2 regions of the Pseudoalteromonas sp. SR44-8 genome follow, and region 2 is predicted to be linked to the other one. Evidence: predicted binding sites of a transcription regulator. Region 2 holds the regulator's gene; the other holds the start of a gene.

Region 1 (4,496 bases), on a different contig from region 2:
ATCCATTGAATGTGCTTCAAGTTGAGTTGTTAAAACGTTCGCGCGAAGCGGCAGAAGGCAGCTCTGGTGACATTGATAACGCGTTAATGATTACTATGACTGGGATTGCCGCAGGTATGCGTAATACCGGTTGATTATCCAATAATTAAGTGTGGACTTCTTTGCTGTGTTTAGCAGCGAGAGGTCCATTAATTAGTTAATTGAGCACTAACAGTGCGCTGTGCTGGTAAGGTTTGGCGCATATATTACCAAGTAAGTTATATTTATCCGCATTAAACATCTTATTTAATCTTAGTTCAGCTTAGATGTATTGAATACAGTTACTTCCTATCGTTAAGCTGTTTCAGGTTATAACTTAGTTACAACAAGGTATTTTTTGGTATCATTTTAGCAAAAAAAACCATCCTTTATTCTGTATTAACGCTCTGGTCAGACCTGATTTGCTACTAGATATTGACTGTCTGTTTTTTTTATCTAGAATGTCGGCTGTTTTGCCATAATGGTAAGTGTATTAATAATTGAGTAGTAATATGTCAAATGTGTCTACTTGCATCACGTATGATGCATCTACGTCATTAATAATGATGACGCTAAGAGGGACGGCAAGTGCACAGGATGTGATGAACTTTTATCAAATCGCGCAGCAGTACGTATCTATTTACGGCAGTAATAAGTTACTCGTTGATGTGTCTGAATTAACGCATAAATTTCCGGCAAGTGAACTGCTGACTATTATGCCAGCAGTATCTCAGTGGTTAGCTAGTTGCTTTATTGCTCGCGTCGTTAGTTTTGATGGTTTTATGCACGATTTGTTTTTGCAAAAAGCACAACGCTTTGATATAAAGGCAGAAAACTTTGATTGTTTTAACAGCGCGAAAAATTGGTTAGTAAATCAACCTAGCATTTAAGCGTTGAACCTTCTAAACTAGTTAGCCATTAAATCATAAAACTAGTCTATGTCTTCATTAACGCCTACAGTAAGTACTCAAACTAGCTGCGTTTTTAGCTTCAGTGAAAAACAACAGCAGCAGTTATATCTTCACGTAAAACAGCACAAGGGTATTTTAAATACCGCTGATATTACAGCTTTGTGCGCGCAATATAAGCAACCTGTCGAGGTTATACTGCGTGCCTGTTTACCTATTGCTGCAAAATTTGCAGTTGTGCCTATTTCACATTTTTTTGTTGGGGCAATTGTAGTTGGCTACGATAAACATGGTGAGCAACATTTTTATTTTGGGGCGAATGTTGAATTTGCACAACAAGCATTAAGCTTAGTGGTTCATGCTGAACAATCGGCAATTAACAACGCTTGGCTCAATGGCGCGAAAAAAATAGCTAAAATTGCTATCAGTGATGCGCCATGTGGTTATTGTCGTCAATTTATGAATGAGTTGGCTGATGCGCAGAGCTTTGATATTTTATTACCGCAGCAGCAATTCAAGCTGGCTGATTTGCTCCCTCACTCATTTGGCCCGCAAGATTTAGGTAATTCTTATAGTTTGTTTAACCCTGCTCCACAACAGCATGAATTTGTTGTAACTGATGAACTGGATAAAACGTTGCTAAGTTATGCGTTGGCTGCATATGTACCTTACTCTGAAAATTACAGCGCAGTGAAAATTAGTACTTTCGAAAATGGCAATTTTTATGGTTGTTATGCGGAAAATGCCGCGTATAGCCCGAGCTTATCACCACTGCAAAGTGCGGTGAGTCAATTGCATTTAGCCGGTTTGGCAATGACTAAAGATGTTGTCAAAGGGATTGAGTTACTACAAACGCAGGGCAAGGGAAATCAGTTGAGTGTCAGTCAAGCAGTACTGGCAAGTTACACCGAATTGCCAGTACTACAAAGTATAAGTTTAAATATTAAGCCAACAGCAATTTAGCGGCTTCTAGTACCACGGCGACTGATTTTTTCTCAATCTCGCCGTGATCTACATTGGGGATTTCTTGGCGAGTACGATTAACCAACACACCAGCTACACAGGCTGCTTTTAGCCCCAGTGCTGCACACATTGTAAATAAGGTTGCTGATTCCATTTCATAGTTCATCACGCCCAGCTTTTGCCATTCTTCACAGCTACCTTGAAATGCTTTTGGTACATAACCCGAGTAAGTGTCGTAACGTTCTTGACCTGGGTAAAAAGTATCGCTTGATGCAGTAATACCAATATGAAAATCAATGCCTAAATTACCGCACGCATTTACCATCGCTTGTGTGGCGAAAAAGTCAGACACCGCAGGGTAGTTCAATGGCGCAAAATGTTGGCTCGCACCATCTAAACGCACAGATGCTTGGCTGATTAAAATATCACCTTCATTAATATGAGGTTGAATAGCGCCAGTTGTGCCAATTCGTAAGAATGTTTCAACTCCCAATTGCGCCAGCTCTTCTACTGCAATGGAGGTTGAAGGACCACCAATACCGGTTGAGCAAATAACCACAGAGTTACCGTTAAGTTGACCTAAGTAAGCATGAAATTCTCGGGTTTGGACGAGGCAAGTTGGGTTTTCGAGAAAAGTTGAAATACGTGCTGCACGATCTGGATCGCCCGGTACAATTGCAAGTTTTGCACCGTGTAGATCGTCGCGGGTGAGTCCTAAGTGAAATACCTTTTCCATAGCGGGGCCTTATTTATAACTTTTGTTCTAACGTCAGTTAATAACGCTAATTTATAAAGAGTTGTTGTCAATTTAGCATAATTACTACAATGCATTGCCTTGTACAGGACGGATGTCCGTTATCAAATTTATTCATTCTCTTTGAATATTCAAGCAACTGACTTTAATTTGTGTCATCGCCGGTAGTTGACTTGTATTCATAGACACTATATCAATCCTACTAGGCACTCTATTTTAGTTTATACGTTGTTGGACGAATAAGTATAACCAATTGTTATTATAGAGATTTATATAGTTATTTAAAATGTAGCTAAAGCGGCGAGAGTAATAAAATTGCGAGTGAAAATCGGCGCGTGAATCTTTTATTAATTTTATTTTCAACAACGCTCTTTTGCATAACTACGCAAAAGCACACAGTAAGGAATTGCAATGAGCACACAATGGCACACATTTAAAAGTAAAGTTGAGCACTGTTTATGTCCGCCGGGCGATGGCGTTTTTACGGTTAATACTGCAAAAGAACGTAAAGCGGCGCTGCGTATGAAACTGTATGGACAAGAAGATAATGTCGATACGCTATGGCGTGTATCACTCGATACACTTAGTCAAAGTGAGCATAAAGCGGTGACTTTAGGCATTAGCTCTGACTGTGGTGGTGGCATTTTACGCGGCGCCAACTGGGGGCCGTTGTTTTTACGTTCAGCATTGATTGATCAGCAGCCTCAGGCAAAGTCGTTTGATTTAGGTGATGTAAGGGTTATTCCACATTTATTGCATGATAAATATTTAAACGACGCGACTATCAGTAATTGCCAACAGGCATTATATGATAATCCAAGCAGTGAGTATTATGTCAGCCCGTTGTCTATCACTGAAGATGTATGCGATAGCTTTTATGCAACGTTTACTGATAAAGGCATTTTTGGTATTGGTGGTGATCATTCAATTAGTTACCCGTTAACTAAAGCGTATTTGAAGGCAAAGCGTGCGCAAGGTAAACGCACTGCGATTATTCACTTTGATGCGCATACCGATTTACTCGTTGAGCGTTTAGGTATCGATTTATGTTTTGGCTCGTGGTGCACGCATATTTTAGAGTTTTTACCTGCACCACATCATCTGATCCAATTTGGTATTCGTTCAAGCGGTAAGCCAAAAGAACACTGGGAATCTACCTTTGGCGTTAAACAACATTGGGCCCATGAGATCATCGAACGAGGCGCGCCGGCAATTGCCGCAGAAGTAATTGCTCAGCTTAAAGCTGATAATGTTGATGAACTCTACGTCAGCTTTGATATTGACGCCCTCGATGAAGAGTTTGCATCAGCAACAGGCACACCCGAAGGGAACGGTTTAACGCCGCAGCATGCTTTGGATATCTTGGTTGCTTTGGCTGATGAATTTCCGATCACTGGCGCTGATATGATGGAAATTGCCCCATTTACTGACAGTTCACTGATTGGTCAATCGAGTTCAGATACAACGCTTAGAGAAGGTGCAAAAATTTCAGCATTTTTAATTAATGCCATGAACCGCGCATAGTCAATAACAGTTAATATAAGCAGCATGCTGAGGCATGCTGCTTTTTTAATTCACAAATCAGCTATTTGCCGTTATATTTAATTTACATCAAGAGAGGCTTAAAATAATAATCGGTGGGGTAAGAGTGGCTAAGTGGTGTTATTTTTTATTAATAATCTTAAGTAGTCAAACTGTAGCTAAATTAAACATAGTTACAGAAAACTTTCCGCCTGCTCAATATATTGATGAAAATGAACAGCTTGTTGGCTATATCGCTGATAAAGTTCAAATGGTGTTAGCTTCTTCAACACTCGATTATACAATTTCAGTGCATAGTTGGAGTACTGCAT
Region 2 (4,496 bases):
AGTAATGGTATGGACCACTTAGAAGCTATTCTAAGTGCCCTCAATGAAACCAAAGCACTTGAGTTTACGATGAATAAAGCCAACGAAGAAGCCGATAAAGCGATTGCATGTTTATCTGTATTAGATGAATCACAGTATAAAGAAGCACTCGTTAGCTTGGCTCGTATTGCCGTTGATCGTAATCACTAATAAACACCTAATGTATAAAAATCCTTCGAGCATAAAAAAGCCTGCAAATGCAGGCTTTTTTGTATCAATCGACTTAGCAATTAAGCGTTGATGAAATCAACACCTTCTTGGATGTCTTTTTTCAGCGTATCAAGCATGTCGTTTTTAGCTTGCTCTTCAAATGCGCTTAGTTCACCGTAAGAAAGAATTTCTTCTACGCCGTTTTTACCTAAACGTACTGGGTGTGCAAAGTATGCAGCATCGCCATTTTCAACAGCAACGTAAGCGTAATCTACAACGTCTTCACCTTGTAAGCCTTTAACTAAAGACATACAAAAACGTGCAGCAGCAGCGCCCATTGATAATGTTGCAGAACCACCGCCCGCTTTTGCATTTACTACTTCAGTACCTGCATTTTGGATACGTGGAGTAAGTGCAGCAACTTCTTCATCAGTGAAAGTAACGCCTTCAACTTGAGATAGTAACGGAAGGATTGTTGTGCCTGAGTGACCACCAATTACTGGTACTTTCACAGTTGCAACGTCAACACCTTTAAGCTCAGCTACAAATGCTTCTGAACGGATCACATCAAGAGTGGTAATACCGAAAACACGTTTCGCGTCGTAAGTACCTGCTTTTTTGAATACTTCCGCAACAATTGGCACAGTGCCATTTACTGGGTTAGTGATAATACCCACTAATGCTTTTGGACAGTTAGCAACAATACCTTCTGCTAATGTTTTGATAATACCAGCATTAACATTAAATAAATCAGCGCGGTCCATACCAGGCTTACGTGGCATACCAGCAGGGATAAGAACGATATCACAACCAGTTAACGCTTGATCTAGTGCATCAACACCAAAGCCTGCAACTTTAACGTCAGTTGGGATATGAGAAAGATCAACAGCAACACCAGGAACAACTGGAGCAACATCATAAAGTGATAATTCAGAACCAGCTGGTAAGCCTGTTTTTAATAATAAAGACAACGCTTGGCCGATACCGCCAGCAGCACCTAATACAGCAACTTTCATTGGAATTCTCCGTAATTTGAGGTAGGAAATATTTGTGGCTCTAAAGATAATGAAATTAACGACTAAAGACAAATTTATCCTGCTTATTTCACATATAATTTAGACCATAGTTGTAAACTTGCTGGTTTACAGCACTAAAATCCATCGCAAAAGCAAACAACTACTGCATAAGTATGCAACATTGTGTACAATTAGCGCATCACTTATGAATAAGAACCTATAATATGCAACCACAAGATAAACAAGAAGCATTAGTAAAGGCCTTTAAGGCACTTTTAAAAGAAGAAAACTTTGGTTCACAAGGTGAGATTGTTGACGCCCTAAAAGAGCAAGGCTTTGATAATATTAGTCAAAGTAAGGTGTCGCGGATGTTAAGCAAGTTTGGCGCGGTACGCACTCGTAATGCCAAACAAGAAATGGTCTATTGTTTGCCTGCTGAAATGGGCGTACCTACAGCGAAAAGCCCATTACGTCAGTTAGTGATCGATATAATGCATAACGAAATGATGATCATTATTCGAACCAGCCCAGGAGCTGCACAATTAATTGCTCGACTATTAGATTCATTAGGTAAAGCAGATGGCGTACTAGGTACCATTGCTGGTGACGATACTATTTTTATCGCTCCAGCTAAAGTATCTGAAATTGATGTAACTCTTGAACGTGTGCGTATTTTATTTGATACGGTATAAATCTACCGATTCAAACTTTTTACAGCTGCTTTAAAAAGTTAATTGATGGGGCAAAAAACGCAGAACCCATATCGGCTTGAGTAAAATCAAGCCAATGATCGTAGCAATCGGCATCACCTAATCGACTTCGTAATACTTGCTCAAATGCATTTCCCTGTGCTGCATAACTAATCGCTAATATCCCCTGTTCGTAAACGTCACCATAAGGCATGTTTTGATTTAATTGCAGTGGTTGCCCTTGCTCATCTTTTAACTCAGTGCGTACAGCATGACTATTCTCAGTCGCAGGCATAATCAAGGTATTATCTAAGCGAGTGCGTCCCATTATTTGCTCTTGCTCACTCAGAGGTAAATTTTGCCACACACTTAAGTCATGCTTATAGCGCTGTATATGTACGTAACTGCCTTGATCTTCAAAATGGTTGGGTTTATTGATTAACGCTGTGATGCGCTTTTGGCGACCATGAGGAGTGTCACCACCGAGTATAAAACCATTAAAATCGCGACCATCTAAAAATCGAAAGTTTCGCACTTGCTCAACCAATTCAACATCGGGGGCAAATAACTTAAGAATTTGCAAAGCAAATAAATGGTTTACATCTTCCCTATCGGAACGAATTTGGACAAATAAATCAAAAGGCTGAGCCCCCATAATATGATCATTATGAGTAATATTAGGAAAGCTCTGTAATTCACTAGGCAGAAATTCAGGCAGAATGTGCGGCCAGTACTGTGCCCCCACTGCAACTAGGCTGGAGAGCATCGATTCAGAAAACTGATCTGAAAACTCATCTTGGATAGCGCTAACGTATTTTAACTTTTTGCGTAATGACTCATCGTGGCCATCAAATACATTAAAAAACAAATGTAAACCGTGCAAGTTTGCCTCAGCACAAATTCCAGATTGCGCTTGCGCCATGGTATTTCCTTAACTCAAAATCTCATACACGGCGTTTTTAATGAAATTAAAAATACTAAAGCACTTAATCTGCGAAAAAGTTAACCGTGTGTGGTGTTATTTTTATTGTCACCTGTTCATTTGCTAAAAATGAGTGGCCCAACTGAGCAGCAACTTCAATTTCTTGTCCATCAACCATAACCTTATACACAAAATGCGAACCAACAAAACGACTGTTTAAAATAGTCACCGTATTTGCACTACAGCCTTGTGATTGAAAAGGTATTAACTCAAGATGGTGTGGGCGAACATAAAGTTTCCCAACTTGCTTAACATGACGATGCGTAACTAATGACTCAACACATCCGAAAGCAGTATGATATTCAGTTGCTGTTAATACTTCTGCATCTAAGTATATGCCCTGACCAAGAAATTCTGCAACTACCTTTGAGCTTGGAGCACTAAATAGCTGCTCAGACGTACCTTGTTGAGCAATTTTCCCACAGTGCATTACCGCTAATGTATCAGCAAACGCAAATGCCTCTTCTTTTGAATGAGTAACAAATACAGCTGATACTTGCTGGGTTTTAATAATACGACGAATATCTGCAATTAACTCAAACCGTACTTGCGTATCAATATTGGAAAACGGTTCATCTAATAACAATAAACTAGGTTTATAAGCCAGTGCCCTAGCAATTGCCACTCGCTGCTGCTGACCCCCAGATAACTGATGCGGGAAACGTTCTGCACAATTAATTAAATGCACTAACTCAAGCATTTCAGCAACGCGCTTTAACTTATCCGCTTTTGTCATATTGGTTAAGCCAAAGGCAATATTATCAGCCACAGTTAAATGTGGAAATAGCGCATAATCTTGAAACATCATGCCAATATTTCGATACTCTGGCGCTAAAAAAGTATGCTCATCACTGACTAACTTACCATCAATAAATACTTTTCCTTGCTTTGCTTCAATCAGCCCAGCAATAGCTTTTAATGTGGTGGTTTTTCCACAGCCACTAGCACCGAGTAAACACACTATTTCATCTTGTGCGACAGTTAAATCTAAGTGCTCAATCACGGATGTGCCGTTGTATTGATACGATAAATTTTCTAATACTAAACTGCTCATTAACTGCGTTGCTCCATCGAGCGATTAATAAAGTATAAAGGAATTAACCCCACCAAAACAATTGCTAACGCTGAAATAGACGCCAGCTCTAACTGCTCATCACTGACATACTGAAACACATGAGTCGCTAAGGTTTCAAAATTAAATGGCCTTAATAACAATGCGGTAGGTAATTCTTTCATGCATTCAATGAATACCAACAATCCTGCGGTTAAAATACCACGACGTAATAACGGGATATGTACTTTGCGTAGAGTTTGGCCTTGGCTTTTCCCCATTGATTGACTCGCCATATCAAGCGATGGGCTTATCCGCATAAAACTAGCTTCAATTGCACCATGAGCTATAGCGTAAAAGCGCACCACATATGCAAATATAATTGCAAACAAAGTACCGCTCAATAATAGCCCCGGTGTAATACCTATTGGCTCTAACCAAGTATTTAATTTATCGTCTAACAAGGTCAATGGTAACAACACTGCAATAGCGAGTACTGTTCCAGGTAACGCATAACCTGTACTGGCTAATCGCCCAGGTACAAGTGGATATTGCTGCTTAGCAATGCG

Evidence for each region. Region 2 encodes ArgR, which controls arginine synthesis, uptake and breakdown. Its sites were predicted from a motif close to ANTGAATANNTATTCANT; they were not measured.
Region 1: H5183_RS01980 (arginase family protein) is a predicted target of ArgR. The motif match lies at 3,016-3,033, and genes of this name have one in related genera.

Annotation. Positions count from the first base shown of each region.
Region 1 covers NZ_JACJDS010000003.1:69,022-73,517, reverse strand. Annotated here, with positions in the region: gene ppc (phosphoenolpyruvate carboxylase) at 1-134, shown strand, start outside; gene H5183_RS01995 (hypothetical protein) at 531-908, shown strand; gene cdd (cytidine deaminase) at 957-1,889, shown strand; gene udp (uridine phosphorylase) at 1,870-2,625, opposite strand; gene H5183_RS01980 (arginase family protein) at 3,055-4,167, shown strand; gene H5183_RS01975 (ABC transporter substrate-binding protein) at 4,292-4,496, shown strand, end outside.
Region 2 covers NZ_JACJDS010000021.1:26,886-31,381, forward strand. Annotated here, with positions in the region: gene ispB (octaprenyl diphosphate synthase) at 1-189, shown strand, start outside; gene mdh (malate dehydrogenase) at 270-1,205, opposite strand; gene argR (transcriptional regulator ArgR) at 1,430-1,897, shown strand; gene H5183_RS12040 (Dyp-type peroxidase) at 1,917-2,816, opposite strand; gene H5183_RS12045 (ABC transporter ATP-binding protein) at 2,881-3,930, opposite strand; gene H5183_RS12050 (iron ABC transporter permease) at 3,930-4,496, opposite strand, start outside.